DNA from 2 places in the Dendrosporobacter quercicolus genome. Region 2 is predicted to be linked to the other one. Evidence: a T-box and tRNA genes for the amino acid it is inferred to sense, from the RefSeq annotation. Region 2 holds a T-box; the other holds one or more tRNA genes.
What was found. The T-box of region 2 lies ahead of tyrS (tyrosine--tRNA ligase). A T-box ahead of a tRNA ligase gene usually reads a tRNA of that ligase, here a tRNA-Tyr.
Positions count from the first base shown of each region.

Region 1: it has a tRNA-Tyr gene. The T-box ahead of tyrS (tyrosine--tRNA ligase) is inferred to sense a tRNA for this amino acid. The anticodon was not compared.

Region 1 is NZ_FNHB01000006.1:162,792-174,855, forward strand. Features, by position in the region: gene BLR06_RS12645 (6-phosphofructokinase) at 1-619, shown strand, start outside; gene BLR06_RS12650 (undecaprenyl-diphosphate phosphatase) at 750-1,550, shown strand; tRNA gene BLR06_RS12655 (tRNA-Met) at 1,682-1,757, shown strand; tRNA gene BLR06_RS12660 (tRNA-Thr) at 1,834-1,909, shown strand; tRNA gene BLR06_RS12665 (tRNA-Tyr) at 1,913-1,997, shown strand; tRNA gene BLR06_RS12670 (tRNA-Met) at 2,010-2,085, shown strand; tRNA gene BLR06_RS12675 (tRNA-Thr) at 2,095-2,170, shown strand; tRNA gene BLR06_RS12680 (tRNA-Met) at 2,178-2,254, shown strand; gene rpmG (50S ribosomal protein L33) at 2,616-2,765, shown strand; tRNA gene BLR06_RS12690 (tRNA-Trp) at 2,794-2,869, shown strand; gene secE (preprotein translocase subunit SecE) at 2,923-3,138, shown strand; gene nusG (transcription termination/antitermination protein NusG) at 3,184-3,714, shown strand; gene rplK (50S ribosomal protein L11) at 3,745-4,170, shown strand; gene rplA (50S ribosomal protein L1) at 4,235-4,936, shown strand; gene rplJ (50S ribosomal protein L10) at 5,143-5,673, shown strand; gene rplL (50S ribosomal protein L7/L12) at 5,720-6,094, shown strand; gene rpoB (DNA-directed RNA polymerase subunit beta) at 6,762-10,583, shown strand; gene rpoC (DNA-directed RNA polymerase subunit beta') at 10,602-12,064, shown strand, end outside.
Region 2 is NZ_FNHB01000001.1:81,161-93,224, reverse strand. Features, by position in the region: gene BLR06_RS00415 (class I SAM-dependent methyltransferase) at 1-356, opposite strand, end outside; gene loaP (antiterminator LoaP) at 926-1,429, opposite strand; gene BLR06_RS00400 (YebC/PmpR family DNA-binding transcriptional regulator) at 1,941-2,678, opposite strand; gene tyrS (tyrosine--tRNA ligase) at 2,757-3,974, opposite strand; T-box leader at 4,033-4,262, opposite strand; gene BLR06_RS00390 (4Fe-4S dicluster domain-containing protein) at 4,314-5,810, opposite strand; gene BLR06_RS00385 (NAD(P)H-dependent oxidoreductase subunit E) at 5,841-6,080, opposite strand; gene BLR06_RS00380 (SpoIIE family protein phosphatase) at 6,099-7,250, opposite strand; gene BLR06_RS00375 ([Fe-Fe] hydrogenase large subunit C-terminal domain-containing protein) at 7,250-8,944, opposite strand; partial or broken gene BLR06_RS00370 ((2Fe-2S) ferredoxin domain-containing protein) at 8,935-9,192, opposite strand; gene yunB (sporulation protein YunB) at 9,431-10,126, opposite strand; gene BLR06_RS00360 (transglycosylase domain-containing protein) at 10,318-12,064, shown strand, end outside.

The sequences.
Region 1 (12,064 bases), on a different contig from region 2:
AAGTGTAGCCACAGATGCGCTGGATCGCCTGCACACTACTGCCGAGTCGCATCACCGGGTAATGGTACTGGAGGTTATGGGCCGGTATGCCGGCTGGATTGCCTTGCATTCCGGCTTGGCGGGCGGAGCGGACTGCATTTTAATTCCGGAAATCCCCTATAATCTGGCCGCTGTGAATGCAAAAATAACCGAACGCCGGGCGAATGGAAAACTATTCAGCATTATTGTGGTTGCAGAGGGCGCCCGGCCGCTGCAGGGAAAAATGGTTGGTGTTAAGGCGGCTGAGGGCAGTAGTGAGAGCATTCGCTTAGGCGGCATTGGCGAAAAATTGGCCCGCGACATTGAACGGTTGACCGGCGTGGAGTCCAGATGCACTGTTTTAGGGCATTTGCAGCGGGGCGGCAGCCCGACGCCCTTTGACCGGGTTCTGGCTACCCGCTACGGCGTAGCCGCGGTTGAGTGCCTGCTGACTGGTCAGACCGGCTGTATGGTAGCTTTGCAGGCTAACCGAATTGTTACGCTGGCCTTGGCGGACATTGCCGGAAAACCGGGGAATGTGCCGGTTGAAGGAGATTTGGTTGCTGACGCCCGGGCAATCAATATTTGTTTTGGCGATTAGCGATATGAATAGTGGCCTGCAAGCGCGGAAGTTGATTCTCTGCTGATGCTGCCGGCCTAGCGCCCGGACTGTTCGGTTGCGGGTTTAAACAAACGTTTTGCGGGGATTTTGTTAAAAAGGATGTGACCTGATGAGTGATAATGTGATTGCCGTAATCATCGGTATTGTGGAAGGTCTTACTGAATTTTTGCCGGTTTCTTCAACCGGACATATGATTATTGTGGGCTCAATGCTAAATTTTGAAGGTGAAATTGCCAGTGTATTTGAAGTGTTCATCCAGTTAGGGGCGATATTATCGGTATTGTTTATCTATCGTGATAAATATGTAAGCATGCTGAGACCACAGCGCTTGAACGTTTATAGACGCGGCCTGACGGCCCAGCACGTAATCGCCGGAATTGTTCCGGTGATGGGGGTCGGTTTTTTGCTGCATGGAGTGATCAAAACCTATCTATTTTCACCTTATACTGTCATTATTGGCCTGGTAGCGGGTGGGGCATTCATGCTGGCAGCGGAGAAAACCTCCAGCCGGGTGCTGACCCGGGATGTTGATTCGATCAGTGTTAAACAGGCTTTCTGGGTTGGTTTGTTTCAGATTTTATCCCTTTGGCCGGGTTTTTCCCGGTCCGGCTCAACAATTGCGGGCGGCCTTTTTTTTGGTCTCAGCCGCAAAGCCGCCGCCGATTTTTCCTTTATTATCGCGGCTCCCTTAATGATGGTCGCCTGTTTGTATGATTTACTAAAAGTTTGGGATAAACTGAGTATCAACGAACTTAATATGTTTGCCATTGGTTTTGTCGTGGCTTTTGTCGTGGCCTACATATCGGTGGTTTGGTTTCTCCGGTTTCTAAACAATTCCTCATTGGCGGCATTTGCTTATTACCGCTTTGTTTTGGCGGCATTTTCGTATTATTATTTTTTTGTCAGATAATCGCTGTTTGTTCTGTCGCTGCCGGCTAGGACGTGTCTGTTGTTGCTGGATAAAATTACTTTTTAAAAAGGCTTTACATTTATAATAAGTTGTGGTAATATTATATCTTGTCACCAGGTAATGCTGTTTATCGCGGGGTGGAGCAGTTGGTAGCTCGTCGGGCTCATAACCCGAAGGCCGCAGGTTCAAGTCCTGCCCCCGCAACCAAATTTCTTGATTTAGTAAAATTTATATTGACATAATGTATCAGGTGATATACAATATATCTTGTGTTAAGCGACATGCTGGTGTAGCTCAATTGGTAGAGCAGCTGACTTGTAATCAGCAGGTTGGGGGTTCAATTCCTCTCGCCAGCTCCATACGGATGGGTTCCCGAGTGGCTAAAGGGAGCAGACTGTAAATCTGCCGGCTCTGCCTTCGTTGGTTCGAATCCAACCCCATCCACCATACACCATTTATCGCGGGGTGGAGCAGTTGGTAGCTCGTCGGGCTCATAACCCGAAGGCCGCAGGTTCAAGTCCTGCCCCCGCAACCAAGCTTATATGCTGGTGTAGCTCAGTCGGTAGAGCGTATCCTTGGTAAGGATAAGGTCACCGGTTCAATCCCGGTCACTAGCTCCACATATTTGGCGGCGTAGCTCAGTTGGCTAGAGCATGCGGTTCATACCCGCAGTGTCCGGGGTTCAAATCCCTGCGCCGCCACCACATCGTTGATGAAACCTCGTGCTTCGGGGTTTTTTTGCTGTATTGAAGCTTGGCGGCAGTATCGCGCCGGACGTTCTGTATTTGCCGGGAGAAGCCGCGGCGGGCCGGGCGCGGCCGACCTTACCCGGGGAAGGCGCGGCATGAATAAAACGGCCTGCAAATGGAAATATTTATAAAGTGACTTGTCCTGCTGAGCGCGGCAATGCAACTGCCTGTTATCCTGATTTTACCCAACAGGGTTAAGCTGGAAAAATAACATGCCCGGCCCCGTGGGCTATTGACAGGGCGATATAAGTATGCTAGATTATATTAGTGACATTTTGAAGACTTGTCATATTTACAGGTAAGAGAGGTGCAAAAGATGCGCAATGCAGTAACATTGGCCTGTGTGGATTGCAAGCAACGCAATTATCAGTCCAATAAAAACAAAAAGAACGACCCGGATAGATTGGAATTCAATAAGTACTGCAAATTTTGTAAAAAACATACTTTACACAAAGAAACAAAATAAATGATTTGTTACTTGCATTAATATAAGTAGGGGTATAGCTCAATTGGTAGAGTAGCGGTCTCCAAAACCGTTGGTTGTGGGTTCAAGTCCTACTGCCCCTGCCAGTATACTTTGTGTTTAAGCTCAATAGCAGTACGCTACGGGGATGTGAAGAAGAATGGCTGCTCAAGAAACAGCTGTGCAAGGGACTACTTCGCGTTGGAAAAAATTTTTCCGGGAAGTAAAAGCCGAACTGAAAAAAGTATCATGGCCGACTAGACAGGAACTTATTTCGTATTCAGGAATAGTATTTGTTTCTGTCATAACAGTTTCCATATTGATTTGGCTAGTTGATTCCCTGTTTAATGAATTATTGCATTTGATTTTACGATAAGCCGGCTAAGGGGGTGGGGGACGTAAGCAGGCGTCCCTTAAGGCGATGGAATCCGAAAAAAATTGGTATGTAATCCATACATATTCCGGTTATGAGAATAAGGTAAAAGCCAACCTGGAGCGTAAAGTTCATTCGATGGCAATGGAAAACGAAATCTTTCGGGTGCTTGTGCCGATGGAAGATGAAGTTGAAATTAAAGACGGCAAGAAAAAGATTGCCAAGAAAAAGGTTTTTCCCGGTTATGTATTGGTTGAGATGATTGTCAACGACCGGTCCTGGTATGTGGTTCGCAATACGCCAGGGGTAACTGGTTTTGTTGGTTCCGGCACGAAACCTATCCCGCTCACTGAAGCTGAAGTGAAACGTATTCTTAAAGCAATGGGCATGGAAGAGCTAAAACCAAAGATTGATATTAAGGTTTCTCAACATGTGCGCATTAATTCAGGTGCTTTTGAGAATTGGACAGCTACTGTTACCGAGTTATATCCTGACCGCAGCAAGCTTAAGGTTCTTGTCAACATGTTCGGACGCGAGACTCCAGTTGAATTGGATTTTACGCAAGTAGAGAAGATATAAGTGATTAATATAAGGAGGTGTAATAAATAAATGGCTAAGAAAGTTGTTAAACTTGTTAAGTTGCAAGTTCCTGCAGGTAAAGCTACTCCAGCGCCTCCGGTCGGTCCTGCGCTCGGTCAAGCTGGTGTTAATATTATGGCTTTTGTTAAGGACTTCAATGAAAGAACAGCCGCTCAGGCTGGGCTGATCATCCCTGTCGAGATTACAGTATTTGAGGATCGCTCTTTTACTTTTATCACCAAAACCCCGCCAGCGGCTGTTTTGCTTAAAAAAGCCGCCGGACTTGAAACCGCATCAGGTGAACCTAACAAAAAGAAGGTTGCCAAACTTCAGCGCGCCAAAGTGCGTGAAATCGCCGAAAGTAAAATGCAGGATTTGAATGCTGCCAGTGTCGATGCCGCTATGCGGATGATTGAAGGCACTGCCCGCAGTATGGGTATTGACATTATCGACTAAGCTGTCTATAATGCATGCCTGGTGGGAGGAAGTTCCGCTAATACCACAACAGGAGGAATTTGTAATGCCGAAATTTGGGAAAAAGTATCAGGAAGCCGCTAAACTTCTTGAAGATAAAGTATATGAAGCCGAAGAAGCAGTAGATTTGGTTAAGAAAACAGCTACCGCTAAATTTGATGAAACCGTCGAGGTGGCCGTCAAACTGGGGGTCGATCCTAAACATGCCGACCAGCAGGTCCGCGGGGCGGTAGTGCTCCCGCATGGTACTGGTAAAACCAAGCGTGTATTGGTGTTTGCCAAAGGCGAAAAGGTTAAGGAAGCGGAAGCCGCCGGCGCTGATTTTGTCGGCGCTGATGATCTTGTGCAAAAGATTCAGGGCGGCTGGGCGGATTTTGATGTGGCTGTTGCCACCCCGGATATGATGGGTACAGTGGGCCGCCTGGGGAAAATTCTTGGTCCAAAAGGCTTAATGCCAAATCCCAAAGTGGGAACCGTAACGCTGGATGTCACCCGGGCAATAAATGAAATTAAAGCAGGGAAAATTGAATACCGTACCGATAAAGCTGGTAATATCCATGCGCCTATTGGTAAAGTGTCCTTTGATAGTGAGAAGCTTTTAGCAAACTTCCACACCCTGATCGATACATTGATTAAAGTAAAACCTGCCGCGGCCAAAGGTCAGTATATGCGTTCAATCACCATGAGTACTACAATGGGCCCCGGCATCAAGGTAAATCCGTTAAAAGCCTCCGGCAAGACCAATTAACGCTGATTTTTGCAAACAAATGAATAACGCTTTTAAGGCTGTAGACAGCAGGTATTGTTTAAAGGACATTGTCCGCCTGCCGAGGCCGGGGATAATCATGGTTTTGCCATAACGACCTCCGGTGAATACTGCCGGGAGGTCTTTTTCATGTATGACCGCTTGTTTTGCGCAATTCCTAACTATAGGTTGAAAGGAGGTGGATTCTCATGGCTGTAACCTCAGAAAAACAAGCAATTGTTGCTGAACTGAAAGAAAGATTTGTTAATGCCAAAGGGGCCGTACTTACCAATTATCGTGGCCTTACCGTAGCTCAGGATACCAATTTACGCCGGAAACTGCGTGAAGCGGGCGTCGAATACCGTGTGGTAAAAAACACAATGACCAGGATTGCGGCAAAAGAAGCCGGTCTTGAAGGTTTGGATGCTCATTTGGAAGGGCCGACCGCCCTTGCCATATCGTTTACCGACCCGGTTGCTCCGGCTAAGATTATTTCTGACTTTGTGAAAGAAAATAAGCTTGAAGTGCTGGAAGTTAAAGCCGGTATTGTTGAAGGTTCGGTGATCGATGCCCAAGGCGTGAAAGCCCTGGCTGCCCTGCCGCCGCGCGAAGTACTGATTGCCCAGGTGCTGGCTGGCATGCAATCGCCGATTGCCGGTCTGGTCAATGTTCTGCAAGGCTCTATCCGCAATCTGGTGTATGCGCTTGACGCAGTACGCCAACAAAAAGAATCTGCTTAATTAAGCAAAATAAATTTTTATCGAATATATTGGAGGTACATGTAAAATGGCTAATAAAGAAGAAATTATGCAGGCAATTGAGAGCATGACTGTTCTCGAATTATCCGAACTGGTGAAAGCTCTGGAAGAAAAATTCGGCGTATCCGCTGCCGCTCCTGTAGCTTTGGCTGCTGCTCCCGCCGCCGGCGCTGCTCCTGCCGCGGAAGAAAAAACTGAGTTTGATGTTGTGCTTGCCAGTGCTGGCGGCAGCAAAATCAATGTAATTAAAGTTGTTCGCGAGATTACCGGTCTTGGTCTTAAGGAAGCGAAAGAGCTTGTTGACGGTGCTCCAAAAGCAATTAAAGAAAAAGTTTCCAAAGCAGATGCCGATGCTTTAAAAGCAAAGCTTGAAGAAGCTGGCGCGACTGCCGAAATTAAGTAATTTAATACTTAATGCAGGTTATTGCAAAAATAAAGGGTGCCGCAGTGGTACCCTTTATTTTTTGGTAATTTTGGTTTTATTTTCTTGACAAAATAAGTCTAATGTGATAATATTCTTAAATGCGACATGTTTGACAATCTGCAACCAGCATTTGTTTTAGAATAAAAGTTGCATTAAGAATTCGAAAATTTTTTGATTAAGGTATAACTTAACGATTGGCAGGAAATAGTAATATAATGGAGGATGAAACGGATTCTTTCATTCAGACTAAAAAAGCAAGGTTTGATTTTAAATGAGGAGCCTTGCCTTTTTCGTTTTATCCGCTGATTAAGCCGCTCCAAGTTCCAAGCCTCTTTAATGGCGGCGGACAGGAGCGGCTAAGGTACTAGTACTTTATCAGCCCTAATCCTGTGAATATTGACGGTCTATTGTCAGCAACCCTTCGTTGTTGTCGGTCGGCATACTCCTGTATGCCTCCGTCCTCCGCCTTGTGCTGCGAAAGATAGCCTCGCCATTATCCCGCCGTTTTAGAACTGACAAGGTACTAGTGTGGCTTGGGCTAAGCTGCAGCCGCTTTTGGCAGTATGGCCTTACATTTATTATTTACTGACTGCCATGATGTTATGTGTAAGTTTTAGTCAATTTGGGCTAAGGGGTGAAGGATTTAATGTTCAATCCTGTTCCGGTGGGCAAAAGAGTTAGGTACAGCTTTGCAAAAACTAAAGAAGTACTGGACATGCCTAATCTCATTGAAATTCAGAAAAATTCCTACACTTGGTTCTTGAAGGAAGGGCTGCAGGAGATCTTCCACGATATTTCGCCTATCCAGGATTTTACCGGTAATTTGGTGTTATCCTTCGAGAACTTCAATTTGGGTGAGCCCAAATACGAGGTGGAAGAGTGCAAGGAACGTGATGTTACTTATTCGGCGCCGCTCCGGGTGAATGTCCGGCTGATTAATCGTGAGACTGGTGAAATCAAAGAGCAAGAAGTTTTTATGGGTGATTTCCCACTGATGACTGACAATGGAACGTTCATCATTAACGGCGCTGAACGGGTGATTGTCAGCCAATTGGTACGTTCTCCCGGCGCTTATTATGGCGAAACGATTGATACCAGCGGCAAAAAACTATTTAACGCTACGGTAATACCTAACCGGGGCGCCTGGCTGGAACTGGAGACCGATGCCAATGATGTCGTTTCAGTCCGGGTGGACAGAACCCGTAAACTGCCGGCCACTGTGCTTATCCGGGCGCTTGGCTATGGCACCAATGGCGCAATTGCCGAACTGTTTCATGATGATACCCGCATCAGATCTACTCTGGAACGCGACAACACGGCGTCCCGGGAAGAGGCTCTGGTCGAAATATATAAAAGACTGCGTCCCGGAGAACCGCCGACAGTTGACAATGCCACTCAGCTCCTGGAGTCATTATTCTTTGATTCCAAGCGCTATGACCTGGCGACGGTGGGACGTTATAAATTAACCAAAAAGCTGGGCTGGCGGCGGCGCCTGATGGGAAAAACGCTTTATCAGCCGATTGTTGACCAGGAAACCGGCGAGATTATTGTGCCTGAAGGGACAGTATTGGAAGAACCGGTTCTCGAAAAACTGGCTGAGAACGGTATTTTTGACGGCGACAGCTTAATTGAAGTGAAAGTTAAAACAAAAGACGGCGCCCCGGTGAAAATGATTTGTACGCCGAAACTGCCTTATACGCACCGTACAATCACCCGCAATGATATCATTGCGTCAATTAATTACCTGCTTAATCTGATGGACGGCTTTGGCAACACCGATGACATCGATCACCTGGGCAATCGCCGCCTGCGTTCGGTTGGTGAATTGCTGCAAAACCAGTTCCGGATTGGACTGTCCCGGATGGAGCGGGTGGTTAAGGAACGGATGACCATCCAGGATGTCGATGTGATTACGCCGCAGGCGCTGATTAATATTCGCCCGGTGGTCGCCGCGATTAAAGAATTTTTTGGCTCCAGTCAGTTGTCTCAGTTTATGGATCAGACCAATCCGCTGGCCGAGCTTACGCATAAACGGCGCTTAAGCGCACTGGGGCCGGGGGGATTAAGCCGTGAACGGGCCGGCATGGAAGTGCGTGACGTCCATCATTCCCATTATGGCCGGATGTGTCCGATTGAAACGCCGGAAGGCCCCAATATCGGGCTGATTGGCTCACTTTCCACTTATGGACGGATTAATGAATTTGGCTTCATGGAAACGCCCTACCGCAAAGTCGACCGTTACCGTCATATCGTTACCGAAGATGTCCGGTATTTAACGGCTGATGAAGAGGATGAAGTGGTTATTGCCCAGGCCAATGAGGAGCTGACGGACGAAGGCTGGTTTAAAGAAGCCCGCGTTACCGTCCGTTATAAGGATGAAACGATTGTTGTCCCGGCCGAGCGCGTCGATTATATGGACGTATCGCCCAAGCAGGTGGTGTCAATTGCGACGGCAATGATCCCCTTCCTGGAGAATGACGATGCGAATCGGGCGCTGATGGGCGCCAACATGCAGCGTCAGGCTGTTCCGCTGTTAAGGACGCAGGCGCCGATTGTTGGAACAGGAATGGAATACAAGGCCGCCCGTGATTCCGGCGTTGTCATTCTGGCCAAAAACGCCGGGGTGGTGGAAAAGGTTACCGCCCTGGAAATAAAAATCCGCACCGATAGAGGTACTTTGGACAGCTATAAGCTGTTAAAATATTTGCGCTCCAATCAGGGAACCTGCATCAACCAAAAGCCGATTGTATTTAGAGGCGAACGGGTGGAAAAAGGTCAGGTGCTGGCTGACGGCCCGGCGACCGATAATGGCGAGCTGGCCTTAGGCTTTAATGTTCTGGTGGCATTTATGCCCTGGGAAGGCTATAATTACGAGGATGCCATTCTGCTTAGTGAGAAACTGGTAAAAGAGGATGTATTTACTTCCATCCATATTGAGGAATATGAATGCGACGCCCGCGATACCAAGCTGGGCCCGGAAGAAATTACCCGGGATATCCCCAATGTAGCGGAAGAAGCGCTGCGTGACCTTGATGACCGCGGTATCATCAGAATTGGCGCTGAGGTAAGACCGGGCGATATTCTTGTCGGCAAGGTTACCCCCAAAGGGGAAACCGAGCTTACCGCCGAAGAGCGCCTGCTGAGAGCCATCTTTGGCGAAAAAGCCCGGGAAGTCCGGGACACTTCCCTGCGGGTGCCGCATGGTGAAGCCGGCAAGATTGTTGACGTTAAGGTATTCAGCCGTGAGAATGGCGATGAACTGCCGCCTGGCGTCAATCATTTAGTCCGGGTGTATATTGCCCAGAAACGTAAAATTTCTGAAGGCGATAAAATGGCTGGCCGTCATGGCAACAAAGGGGTCGTGTCCCGGATTATGCGGGAAGAGGATATGCCGTTCCTGCCGGACGGCACCCCGGTGCAAATTGTACTCAATCCGCTTGGCGTACCATCGCGTATGAACATCGGACAGGTATTGGAAACCCATTTGGGAATGGCGGCGGCTTTTCTCGGGATGCAGATTAAACAAGGCGATCCTGCGGTTAACGATAAGCTCAGAGCCGTTGGCTATGACCTTGACCGGCATGGTTTGCCGAAGCCGGATATCGCCGGCATTCATCTGGCTACGCCGGTATTTGACGGCGCCAGGGAAACCGAAGTATTCAGTGCGCTCAAGGCAGCCGGCTTGTCTCCCGACGGCAAAACGGTATTGTATGACGGCCGGACCGGAGAAGCGTTCGATAACCCGGTAACCGTCGGCTATGTTTACATGCTGAAGCTGGCGCATTTGGTTGATGATAAAATTCACGCCCGTTCGACCGGCCCGTATTCGCTGGTAACGCAGCAGCCGTTAGGCGGCAAGGCCCAGTTCGGCGGCCAGCGGTTTGGCGAAATGGAAGTATGGGCGCTGGAAGCATACGGCGCAGCTTATACCCTGCAGGAATTATTAACCGTAAAATCCGATGATGTTGTCGGCCGTGTGAAAACTTATGAGGCTATCGTCAAAGGCGAGAACGTTCCTGAACCGGGCGTGCCTGAATCTTTCAAGGTTTTAATCAAGGAACTGCAAAGCATTGGCCTTGATGTGAAAATCCTGACTGAGGACGCCCAGGAGATACTCATCCGTGATACGGAGGAGGACATTCATGAAACAGCCAAAGAGCTTGATTTAAGTATTGGCAGCGCCGAGGTGGCGGCAGGTCCTCATGAACGGAAAAAATCGGATTTTGAGCCTGATGTCGTTGATGCCATCGAAGCCGGCGATGAAATTGAGCCCTTGGAAGAAGAGCTGGATATCATAGCCGAGCTTGGCGATATGGGCGATGAGAACTTTGAAGCACCGTCCCGGGGGGACAATGACGACGAGGAATCCGCCGCAGGCAAGCCGGGCGCCAAAAAGGTGCAAGACAAGGCCAAACGGCTGAATTCCCGTGATTTCCTGGATGAGTTTGAGGATGATACCCAAGAATAAGAAGGGAGTGATAACCCCTTGTTGGATGTAAACAATTTTGATTCTATGCGCATTGGCTTAGCTTCACCGGAACAGATTCACAAGTGGTCGCACGGCGAAGTTAAGAAACCTGAAACAATTAACTACCGGACACTAAAACCGGAGCGTGAGGGCTTATTCTGCGAGAAAATTTTTGGACCGCAGCGCGACTGGGAGTGTCACTGCGGTAAATATAAACGGATCCGCTATAAAGGGATCATTTGTGACCGCTGCGGCGTTGAAGTGACCCGTTCGAAGGTTCGCCGCGACCGGATGGGGCATATTGAGCTGGCGGCGCCGGTCTCGCATATCTGGTATTTTAAAGGTATTCCCAGCCGGATGGGGCTAATTCTGGATATTTCCCCACGGTCGCTGGAAAAGGTTCTGTACTTTGCTTCCTATATCGTGCTTGATCCCGGTGATACGCCGTTGATGAAAAAGCAGCTGCTTAGCGAAAATGAATATCGCGATTATCGCGATAAATACGGCAACTCCTTTAAAGTCGGCATGGGCGCCGAAGCAATCAAAAAATTACTGGAAGAGCTTGATCTTGACAAGCTTGGCCGTGAGCTGCGCCAGGAACTGAAGGAAGTAAGCGGTCAGCGAAAAATCAGGGCCATTCGCCGCCTGGAAGTGGTCGAGGCGTTCCGCAAATCAGGCAATATGCCGTCGTGGATGATATTAGACGTTGTTCCGGTCATTCCGCCGGAACTGCGCCCGATGGTGCAGCTGGACGGCGGCCGGTTTGCCACTTCTGATCTGAATGATTTGTACCGGCGGGTGATCAACCGCAACAACCGCTTAAAACGCTTATTGGATCTTGGTGCGCCCGATATTATCGTGCGCAATGAAAAACGAATGCTGCAGGAAGCGGTTGACGCTCTGATTGATAATGGCCGGCGCGGCCGGCCGGTTACCGGCCCCGGCAATCGTCCGCTAAAATCGTTAAGCGATATGCTCAAAGGCAAGCAGGGCCGTTTCCGTCAAAACCTGCTGGGCAAGCGGGTGGATTATTCCGGCCGTTCGGTTATCGTGGTTGGTCCGGAGCTTAAACTGCACCAATGCGGTCTGCCGAAGGAAATGGCGCTGGAATTATTCAAGCCGTTTGTCATGAAAAAACTGGTCAATGCCGGCCACGCCCATAATATTAAGAGCGCCAAGCGGATGGTGGAACGGGTAAGACCGGAAGTATGGGATGTGCTGGAAGAGGTAATAAAAGAACATCCTGTATTACTTAACCGTGCTCCCACTCTGCACAGACTGGGCATTCAGGCGTTTGAACCGGTGCTGACGGAAGGCCGGGCCCTGAAAATTCATCCGCTGGTATGTACTGCCTATAACGCCGACTTTGACGGCGACCAAATGGCCATTCATGTGCCGCTTTCGGCGGAAGCTCAGGCGGAGGCCCGGCTTCTTATGCTGTCGGCCCATAATATCCTTTCAACCAAGGATGGCAAGCCGGT
Region 2 (12,064 bases):
ATAACCGCAAAATCAAAGAAATTTTCGGCTAATCCAGTTTGCATTATTGATTTTTGAAGCACTTCAACTTGACTAAACTTTTTTTGAGACAAATATTTCCGGGCATAATCCGCCAGGAATGGATCAATCTCTATAGCTGTAATTTTTGTATTGGGCAATCTGCCCAATATTTTTTCCGTGACAAATCCTGGACCTGAACCAAGCTCGGCGATTAACATTCCATCGCTCAAACCAAATTCAATATAATGCTTAAATTCCTTGTCCCAAAACAATTCAACTTGAGCTTTCAAACGACTTATTTCTGCTTCAACACAACTTGAAATTGTATTAATCTGATAAGAGCCTTGCTGATTCATCAGATCACCTCTTCCACTTTTGCCACTGGCTTTATTTAGCACAAATAATAGAAATAATTCGGTTATTTAAGGAGTTTTCGCTGTTTTATCAGATGTTTTTCAGCAATTGATCGAATGTCTATTTTTAGTTTTTAAATCAATCCCTGCAACCCATTGCTTAAAAGAACCTAGCGCCGAACTACAATGAACTCGATAATAAATTGTATCCCTTCTCTTCACTTCAAACAAATCGATCATTAACTGAATAACAATATTTACTTCTTTCAATGAATTAGCTGCACACAAAAAGTTTGAAACTTACACAGGTTAAGTAGAGAGAACGTGGTAAAGAATTTTACGTCAGCTAGAGTGTAGAGTTAACAATAAGCTGGCATATGATAATTCTTTACCACGTTTGATAGTAATACTTATTCATTAATTCTATCAATTATTAAAGCACACCATTAATAAGGCATACTCTTACCTTTCATGCAAAATATATTACACTACCGATACGACAACTATAACCTCATAGATTATCTAATGGGCCGAAACACCAAAGATATCCTTATGATTTTGTTTATCATGATTTAATTTCTAAGTACTTCAATGCCCAAATCAATTGGTTTTGGCACTCCCATGAAATTCACCAGTACCTTAACCCTATTTTTACGCTTATCTACTGCTATAATGATCCCTTCCATTCCTTTAAGGGGGCCACTTTTGATAAAAATTTTGGAATTAAATATATAAATTTTGGAATAATCTACCACACCTTCATGATCTAACAATTTAAGAATGCAAACCATTTCATCCTCTGCTATTTTTGTGTAATACTCTCCAGTTTTTAATATCCGAATAACATGTGGAATTTTTTGAACCATATAATAAGTTTCCATATTCATTTCAGTATGAAAAAAAATATAACCTGGAAACATCTTTTTTAGTACCTGCTTTACTTTTCCGCCTTTTCTCTCCATAAGCCTTCTCTGCGGAATAATGGTAGATAAAATAGATTCATTAAAATAGATTCGAAGCCATTGTTGAACTAAATCTTCCTTTCCTGTTTTAACGAAAAGCGCATACCAATCCATCAAAGCTTACCTCTCGTATAATAATGTTTTACAGACGGTAATTACTAATGTTTAGAAAACATATTTAGTAGTTTGACAAATTTACTATGGACTGACTCTAATACTAAAAAACTCTCATGGAAAGATGCAGCAAAATTACTTCTTATTTTCTTGCAAAGCTTTTATATTATCGCTCAAATGGAAGGATAATGTTTCTACATAAAAAAACTAAAAGCTATAAAAGCCCTTATTTCAAGGGTCTTTATAGCCTTCAGTTTTTTCTGATCAGCTTTTCAATATTATTCTTAGTCTTTTTATTTTTACTCTTTCCCAGTCTTTCAAATATAATTGAAATGTCATGGAAACGATATTGCAATGCCACTGAATATCATTCCCATATTTTGTTTATTCGCGATAATAACTTAAACCCCTTTTATTTTAATCTCAATTTTTTCCATCAAATTATTACATTTTTTTACATTGCGCTGTGATTCCTCCTCATAAAGAACAGGTCCCTGACGGGACCTGCCGCTTACATCATATCATCAGGAAAATCAACGTTTGCATAAACTTCCTGAACATCATCATGATCTTCCAAAGCTTCCATCAGCCGCATCATTTTGGCGGCCTCATCGCCCTGCAATTCAACCGTTGTATCCGGTAGCATAGAAATCTGCGCCACCGAGGTTTCAATATTGTTTTTCTCCAATGCTTCCTGCACTTGATCAAAATCCTCAGGAGCCGTCGTTATTTCAAAAACGTCATCCTCAGTTTTAAAGTCCTCAGCTCCGGCTTCCAACGCCAGCAGCATTAGCGCTTCCTCATCCGGGGCGGCCTCCTGTTCGACAACAAACAGTCCTTTGCGCTTAAACATCCAGGCCACGCAGCCCGACTCACCCAAATTGCCGCCATGTTTCGAAAACAAGTGCCGGATGTCGGCGGCAGTGCGGTTGCGGTTATCGGTCAGAATATCAACCAGCAGGGCTGCCCCGCCGGGGCCATAGCCTTCATACGTCAGTTCCTCATAAGAACTGCCCTCCAGCGCGCCTAACCCTTTTTGCACGGCCCGCTGGATATTATCTTTGGGAATATTATTGGCTTTGGCTTTGGCTAAAGCCAGCTTAAGTTTCATATTGCCGGTAGGGTCGCTGCCGCCCAGACGAACGGCGACGGTAATTTCACGGCTGATTTTCGTTGTTATCTTACCGCGGACAGCATCCATTTTACCCTTGCGATGTTTTATATTTGCCCATTTAGAATGCCCTGACATACATTTCTCCCCTTTACTCCAAATCAGCCACTATTTTACCATAACATGGCGGAATTGGCAAAACCTCCAGACAAAAAATCACGCAATGACGATGCGGATATAAGTCTTCTTGCCTTTTCGCATCAGCAGGCTGTCATCGGTAAATAAATCAGCAGTCAGCTTCATCTCCGGGTCAGTTACTTTATCATTGCCGATATACAGCCCACCCTGAGCAATCAGCCGCCTGGCCTCGCTTTTAGATGCAACGATGCCGGTTGCCGCCATAATATCCAGTAATTTTGTACCGACCATTGCCGGGCTGATTACCGCCTTCGGCGCATGATCCAGCGCTCCGGCGCCGCCAAACAGTGCTTCAGCCGCCTGCCGGGCTTTTTCCGCCTCTTCACCGCCGTGAATGAGCTTAGTGACCTCCAGGGCCAGCCTTTTTTTGGCAATATTAATTTCCTGGTCTTTCAAAGCGCCCAGCCGTCTTACTTCCTCCATCGGCAAAAAGGTCAGCAAGGCCAGACATTTTTCAACATCGGCGTCATCGATATTGCGCCAGTACTGGTAAAACTCATAAGCTGAGGTTTTCTCCGGATCAAGCCATAGAGCGCCTTTTTCCGTTTTGCCCATCTTGCGTCCGTCACTTGTGGTAAGCAGCGTAAATGTAAGGCCGTAGGCCGGCTTGCTTTCCTTACGCCTGATCAGATCAACGCCCGCCAAGATGTTGGACCATTGATCATCACCGCCCATTTGCATGATACAACCGGTTTTCCGGTTCAATTCAAGAAAGTCATAAGCCTGCATAATCATGTAGTTAAACTCTAAAAAGGAAAGACCGCGCTCCAGGCGCTGCTTGAAGCATTCGGCAGTTAACATCCGGTTAACGGAGAAATGGGCGCCAACTTCACGCAAAATCTCAATATAATTAAGCTTTGCCAGCCAGTCGGCATTATTCATCATCAAGGCCTTATGATCATCAAAGTCAATAAACTTTGCAAACTGACGCTTAAAGGCATTTCCATTATGCTCAATCGTTTCCGCGGTCATCATTTTACGCATATCGCTTTTACCGCTGGGATCACCGATCGTCGCCGTCCCGCCGCCAATTAAGCAAATGGGCCGGTGGCCGGCCTGCTGCATATGGGCCATGACCATCAACCCTAAAAAATGGCCTACATGCAGGCTGTCGGCGGTCGGATCAAAACCAATATAAAAGGTAATTCTCTCTGAGGACAATAGATCCTCAATTTCTTTTTCGTGTGTAATCTGGGCAATATAGCCACGCTCTCTCAAAATGTCCAGTACCGACATCATCAAAACCTCCTGATTGCTGCTTAGAATATTTAAAAACAGAAAAGCCCGCCCCCTGAACAGGGACGGGCAAAAACCCGCGGTACCACCCAAATTGCCGATAAAGCCGCTTTGTCGAGGTATATAAACTATACTCTCGGAGCTTTTTAACGGCGGCTAACCGGCTTGGCCAAAATCTTAAGCCTGCTGTTCCCGGGTGTATTTCGTCAGGTATGCCTGCCGGGTTCCAGCCTCCCCCGGCTCTCTGTAAAGCAATCCCTGATTACTTCTTCCATTCATCACATTTAAATTATTAACTTAAGTGTAATATAACAAAAATCCGCCAAACTTGTCAATCTTCTATTTTACGTGCCAATGCCCGCCTTTATGCAAAATCTGAACTACCTGTTCATTATCTGAAGCGGTTTTATATTCCGCTTTTAAAGCGTAATTCTCCACCAGTTTCCCGGTAACTCTGGGATTTGTTAAAATCCCCGGCCCGCCCACACAACCGCCGGCGCAGGACATTCCTTCGAAAAAGTTCGCATCCAGCTTGCCGGCTTTCATTTGCAGCAAAGCTGTTTTGCAATTGCTCAAGCCTTCCGCCCGGTGTGCTTTAATTTCAACGCCGGCATCGATCGCTTCCGCATGTTTGATCACCGCTTGCACGACTCCGCCGGCTCTGGCAAAATCATTGCCGGTCGAGGAAGCTGTTGTCTGATATTCAGTATCTTCAATTGCGGTAATATTTATTCCCGCGCCAACCATCATGCAGGCCACTTCTTCGAAGGTTACTGTAAAATCAACAACTCCGGCATACCGGACAGCTTCAGCTTTTTTGGCAATACAGGGCCCAATAAAGACCGTTATCGCTCCCGGGTCACGTTCTTTGATCACTTTGGCGGTTGCAATCATCGGCGAAACCGTACTCGAAACAGCGCCCGCCAGATCCGGCAAATGCTTTTCCACCATACTGACATAAGCCGGGCAACAGGAGGTTGTCATAAACGCCCGCGCCTCAGGCACTGATTTCAGGAACTCGGCAGTTTCCTCAATGGTGACGATGTCCGCCCCGTAGGAAGCCTCATAAACCTCATGAAAACCGATTCGCCTAAGTGCGCTGACAACTTGACCCGCCTGGACTTTGGCACCAAATTGGCCAATGAAGGCCGGCGCCACCATTGCGTATACTTTTTGCTCCGACTGCAAAGCCTGGATCAATTGAACGATCTCCGAACGGTCAGCGATAGCGCCAAACGGACAGGCCGACTTACAGCCGCCGCATTGTACGCATTTATCATAATTAATTTGCGCCCGCCGGTCGCTGCCGGCGGTAATCGCTTTAAGATCACAGGCGCCTTCGCAAGGGCGGCTTACCTCAATAATGGCGCCATACGGGCAGGATTTTTTACAAAGGCCGCACTCAACACACCTGCTCTTGTCAATATAAGCACGATTTTGCACAACCATGATCGCTTTTTTCGGACAGCTGTTGATACAATGATGCGCCAGGCAATTACGACAGGCATTCGTGACAATAAATTTATCGATGGGACACTGATCGCAGGCTGTCGGTATCACTTGAAGAATGGGCATATCGGCAACAACGCCCTCAACGGCATTTTGCGCCGCTGTTTCCAGTAGAGCCTCAGCCGGCTGACTGAGCGCTAATTTAATCCGTTCCTGCAATACGGCCCGTTCTTTGTGAACGCAACAGCGATAACGCGGTCCATCTTCGGTTACTACAGTATGAAGAATATTGTTTACATTTTCTATTAATTCTCCGGTGAAAGTCATTCTGGCGATTTCCGTCAGGACTTTGCGGCGTAATTTAACAAGCTCCGTAACTTGAGACATCTAGAAACTCCTCTCTGCTTACAAGAATAGTCAACCGTTCATTTTTTCGCCAATAATCTCTAACAGCCGTTCGGGCGTTACATTGGACATCAGGGCGCCATCAATTTTAATATTAGGACCTGTTGAGCAGGCTTTAAGACAGGTGGCCCCCCTTAAATCTATTTGCGCCTTCTTTTCCGGCGGAAGAGCTTCAATTGCCTCGAGTAAATCCTGTCCACCTAATAAATAACAGGCTGATCCCATACAGATTTCTATTGATATAAGTGCCATAACTTCTCCTCCTTAGGGTTAAAACCACTCCAGTTTAACTTGTTTGCCCTTGGCCTCCAGCAAAGCTTTCAGGTTGGCTAACACTTGTGATTTTATATTGATTTTAAAGGGATAATTGGGATTTTGATGAGCCGGATTTACAGCCTTACCTGCCATTATATCAATCATGTCCGCTTCTAGCAACAGGCGCGCCAACAACGTAGCGCCGTCGCATTTGTCCGTTTCATATAACTTTTTAACGTCATTCAGCCGTTCTAAAACAACATTAAGGGTAAGAATTCCTTCCGTAACCAGGTCGATATCGTCCATATAGCTGATCGGCGGCACTTGCTGATCGCAAAGCGCTAAATCCACCGTCAAAGGCTTGCCGGTAACTTTACTTACGATATTCGCAGTAGTACCGCCAGCCACCACTTTTCGGCCCGGCTGATTTAAAAAACGCCGGATAATCTCTTCATCGCTGCCGGAGTCGGCGGGCGGACCGGTAAACAGCGTCAAAAAGCGGGCCTTGTGAACCCTGACGGCTACCGCAGTCGAATCATCGCCCGGGTGGCCAAGATAATACCCTTCCGAACACTTGATTAGCTGATTGGTTATATCGGATGCTTTACGTCCGGTCTTGCATAAGGCTTTCAATTCATCGGCTACGCCGTTCCAGCCCCAGCCAAGCTTTAGCAGGCCGCCAATTCCGGCATGAATAACCCCGTCGCTAACAGCCGTTATGATATCGTTTTCCAGTAAAGTCAGCCGTCCCACCTTTATTTTTTTACCGCCAATGACATTTACCTGTGTCGGAACCTTACTGACTTGTCCATCCCTGATCAGAAAAGTCGGCGGGCAGTCAAATTCCACAATTGTCGCCAGGCCATTATCTTTAACCTTGATAATCTGTAAAGTAGAGTACGCAATCTTACGCTGCCGGCAAACCGGCAGGGTTTCCGCGATTGTATTAACAACATCCTCCAAAGGAATACCGCGTTTTAACATCGATGATGCAATTTTGGTCGTTAATGTTGCTAAAATGTTGGCCTTGACACCACTGCCCAGCCCATCGGAAAGAACAATAATCGTTGCTTGCGGCGTTCTGGCTATGACAACATTGTCGCCGCATAACTCTTCACCGTCTTTTGATAACTGAGTCACTCCTACCTCAGCATGGAGCCGCTGCATCACTGTTCCTCCCTGCCTTTAAGCACCTGCATCATCTCAATTAACGTTGACTTTGTTTCGGCCGTAGTTTCGCCCAACAGTCCGGCAATTTCCTGAGCAACCTGCATCTGCTTGTTAATGATATCCGTCGCCTTGGCAACCGTTTCTTCTTTCATTTTCTGCCATTCCTGCATTCTTTTTTCTTGATCGGTCACGTTGGATATAACCCCAATTACAATACTATGCTCGGGTACCCCAACGATCATTTGTTCTGTAACAATGCCATATTCCGGATACTCAATACGTTTGCTGATCACTTTATCGCCAAAATTAGAAGCAGCGGCAAAGTCAGCGCAATCAATAAACCCGGCCAGACTATCCCCTTTTTCCATGATTTTCTTGCCATTGAACATCTGCTGGGCCGCCGGATTAATTTCCTGAATGATCATTTTATCGTTAACTGCAATGATGCCATTGAGTGAGTGTTCCACTATAATACTGGCAAAAGACTCGGCTTTCGACCGCATATAAGGCATGCACATCTCAATTTCGGCCAAGCCGCTGTAAACAGCAGCCGCTTTCTCCCGGCAGCTATTATAGCCACAGGCGCCACAGTTTTTTTCATCGACTTTGGTAAATTTACCGCTCTGGTGTAATATTTCTTTGATTTCCTCTTCACTGGGTTCGGCCACTGTAACTGCTTCGGGCAGATGCTCACAGGAAAAATCAATACCCTGAGGCAATTGCCTTACTACTTGCTGTTCAACAGAATTGGCATGATCAATTGCCTTAAGCCGTCTAACCGGCATTGGCTGCGCGCTGCCGCCGGCCGGCCCGCCGATACAGCCGCCTTTGCAAGAAAAAGCCTCAATAAACCGGGGTGATATTTCCCCTCTTGCCAGGCTGCCGAAGACCTCTTTACATTCTTCAATGCCATCGACAGCAATGATTTCGGTACCAAGCAAATCAAAATTCATAAACGATTTTAAAATTCCGCCGGCCAGTGAAAAAAATCTGGCATTGCTAAGCGGCTCGGACTGATATGGCGCAGCGGCGATTTGCTTTTGTTCAGGCTTTTGCCGGTTTAACCACTGGCGCAATTGCACAAAAGTCATTACCGCATCCACCGAATGGTGCTCATTGTGTTCAGAGAACTTAGCCATACAAGGCCCGGCAAACACAATAAAAGCATCTTGACCAAACCTCTGCCGGATAATCTGTCCATGCGCCATCATTGGTGAAACTACCGGAGCAAGGTTGCCGGTCAATTCCGGATAATATTTTTTTATAATATTCACGATGACCGGGCAATTGGAGGATATCACCGTTTGTGCCGTGTTTTTCACCAGATTTCTATAGAGCAGGGAAACCGCTTCAGCGCCAACCGCGGTTTCCTCAACCTGGTGAAAGCCCAGCGATTTGATTGCCGAAACAAGCTCACTCGTGCTATATTCAGGAAATAATCCCGAAAATGACGATCCCAGGCTTAAAATAGTCTTCCTGCCGCTGGCAATTGCGGCCTGTATAGCCGGAACATGGCTGATCAGGCGCTTAGCATGCTGCGGGCATTCTGTCACACATTTACCGCAAAATATACACTTATCATCAAGTACCCGCGCCCGCCCCCGGTTAATGCCAATGGCTTTTACCGGACATACCCGCAGGCACCGGTGGCAGTCTTTACAGTTTACCTTACGGGTTGTAATTATTTGCATGCCAGTAGCCTCAGCACTTTTTGCTGAAATATTTCGTTTACATTCTCTACTTTCACATTGGTGATGATTTCATCATTGATTTTTATCACCACACCCTCATTACACCGCCCCTGGCAAAAATGCCCTTCCATATCAATGTCCCCGGGAAGTTTATATCTATCAAATAAAACTTGAAAAGCATGCAACACGCCATATGCGCCACGCAAATGGCAGGCGCTGCCAAAACAAATAGAAATCTTCAATATACCGCTCCTTTCCCTGCTTCAACAAAAAATGCGTTTTTCATCTACAATTTTAACCTAAATATCAGTTAGTATCAAGAATAAGCAGGGACAGGGGAAAGAACTGGGGTGCTCCTTCAGGGTGAACCAAAAAACGCCTTAGGAAAAAGCTCTCCTTGAGGCGTTCATATTTGTTATTTATAACGCGCAGCCGCTTCATTTCAGCTGCTTGCTGCGAGGCGTCTGAATTCAGCCATGGTTTTTACTAGTAAGGATTGCCATTTTCGCTGCTTGCTTCATCACCATGCAATTCATGCGGAATCGGAAACGGAAATTGAACATAGGTGCTTGGCACTTCACCAACTACTACATACTCAGCAATCGGTACCTGGGTATTTACGCTGACACTCTTGCTTACTAAGGGTACAACAATTTTCACTTGCGTGGTGGCCACTAAATAGACCATATGTCTCGTTTGGTTGATGCCCGCCTGTTCAAACTTATCAATTACTTTGACCTGTACGGTCCCTACGGGAATAATGGTAACAGTTATTTTAGGTCCCATACTTGCCAGAAACTGACTGCCGAAAATCTGGCCTATTGGTATTTGAATTTTTTCAGATGAGAGTTCTTTTAGGGCATCTTGTACCTTTATCGTTGTATCAGCTGCAAGTTTATTAAATTCCATTGTATTGGGCTGAATCAACACAACCCGTCCCCTGCTGTCCACCTTTACTGTCACCAGGGTTTGCGGGTCAATGCTCTGGCTAACCTTCTGATGAATAACCTTATTGATTGCCTCGGTCGCAATCAACATTGACCGCGCTTCGGCAATAGCCAGAACGGTCGGCTTCAGATGAATTTCCATCACCCATAATGTAGCGGCCGTAAGCATCAGAAGAACAATGAGCAGCAATGGCAGGGATGTTCGGTTTCTTTTTTTACGCACGGTAAATCTCATGGGTTTACCTCCCCACTGCAAATTAGCTTAATGTCATGTATTATATGGTAGCATATGAAACGGGGTGCATCTTTTAGAATGAATAAAACCCCCCGGACGGCAGTAACGCCTGAAATCACTGAAAAAAACCGACGAATCGGCTCTTTTGTGGTATAATATTTGTCATATGGTATTTCGCAAGGAGGTTGTCCATGAGTTACTCCCGCAATGATGGTCCTAAAGGAGGACGCAAAAATATTAAAAAGGAATACAGTAGAATTTTAGCAATTATATTACTCGTTTTTGTTGTAATGATTACCGGAGCCGGCTTAGGCTTTTTAACCGCCAGTCTCAACACCAAGCCCGGACTTACCAATGATATTAGACCACCTGCCTCATCGCAGATTTATGATATAAACGGTCATCTAATTACAACCGTACATTCTGTGGAAAACCGTGTTCCGGTTACTTTAAATAAAGTACCCAAAAACCTGCAAAACGCTTTTATCTCCGCTGAAGATACGAGATTCTATCAGCATATGGGCATCGATCCCCGGGGAATTTTGCGGGCTGCCTGGTCCAACATTAGTAACCGGGGAGTTTCGGAAGGCGGTAGCACCATCACCCAGCAACTGGCGAAAAATGCCTACCTCTCCCAGGAAAGAACCTTGAAGCGCAAAATTCAGGAAGCATTTTTGGCATTGCAAATTGAACGTCAATATACAAAAAATGAAATACTGGAGCTTTATCTCAACCAGATTTACTTTGGGCAGGGGGCTTACGGCGTACAGGCGGCAGCCCATCTGTATTTCGGCAAAAATGTGGAAGATCTTAATTTGGCGGAATGCGCCATGCTGGCCGGCATACCGAAAAGTCCCAATTACTATTCGCCGTTCAATAACTTGAAGGCTGCTACGGAACGTCAGGCTATTGTTCTTGATCAGATGACCAAATACGGCTATATTGATCATGCCACAGCCCGCAAAGCCAAAAGTACCAAACTGGATCTTTCTTCCCACCGCACTGCCATTAACGAAGGCGGAATTGCCTCGTATTTTGTAAATTACGTTACCCAGCTGCTCATTGATAAATATGGCGCTGATGCCGTATATAAAGACGGCTTAAAGGTTTATACCTCTCTTGATCTGAATATGCAGCGGGCGGCGGAAAAAGCAATGACCAAACTGCCTACCTACCGTACGGATGATCATGGCGTTAAACAGCCGCAAGGCGCACTGGTCGCCATTGATCCCCGCACCGGCCATATTAAAGCCATGGTCGGCGGGCGCGGCAATGATCAATTCAACCGGGCGGTCATGGCCGAACGTCAGCCAGGTTCGGCTTTTAAGCCGTTTGTCTACTTAGCGGCAATTGAAAGCGGCCTGACCCCTTCTACCGTCATCGAAGATTCGAAAGTAACTTTTGGCGATTGGTCGCCAATCAATTATGACGGAAAACTGCATGGCCGGGTTACCATGCGCGCCGCACTGGAACGCTCACTTAATATTCCAACAGTCAAGCTTGCCCAGGAGGTTGGGCCTGACAGACCGCTTTATTATGCTCAGCAAATGGGTATATCGACTTTAGTTATGCAAGGTTATACCAATGACCGTAATCTTGCCATGTCACTGGGCGGCCTGACCAAAGGGGTAACGCCGCTGGAAACAGCCAGCGCCTACGGTGTATTCGCCAACCACGGCGTCCGGGTAGATCCGGTTGCCATCCTTAAAATTGTCGACCGCAACGGTAAAACGCTGGAACAGGCCTCGCCGCGCGAGCAAGCCGTCATTAGCGAACGCAGCGCCTATATCATTACTGATATGCTGCGGGGCGTAATTACCAAAGGCACCGGGACCGCCGCCAACATCGGACGTCCCGCGGCAGGCAAAACAGGCACTACCAGCGACTATAAAGATGCCTGGTTTGTGGGTTACACACCAGATTTGGTTGCCGCTGTCT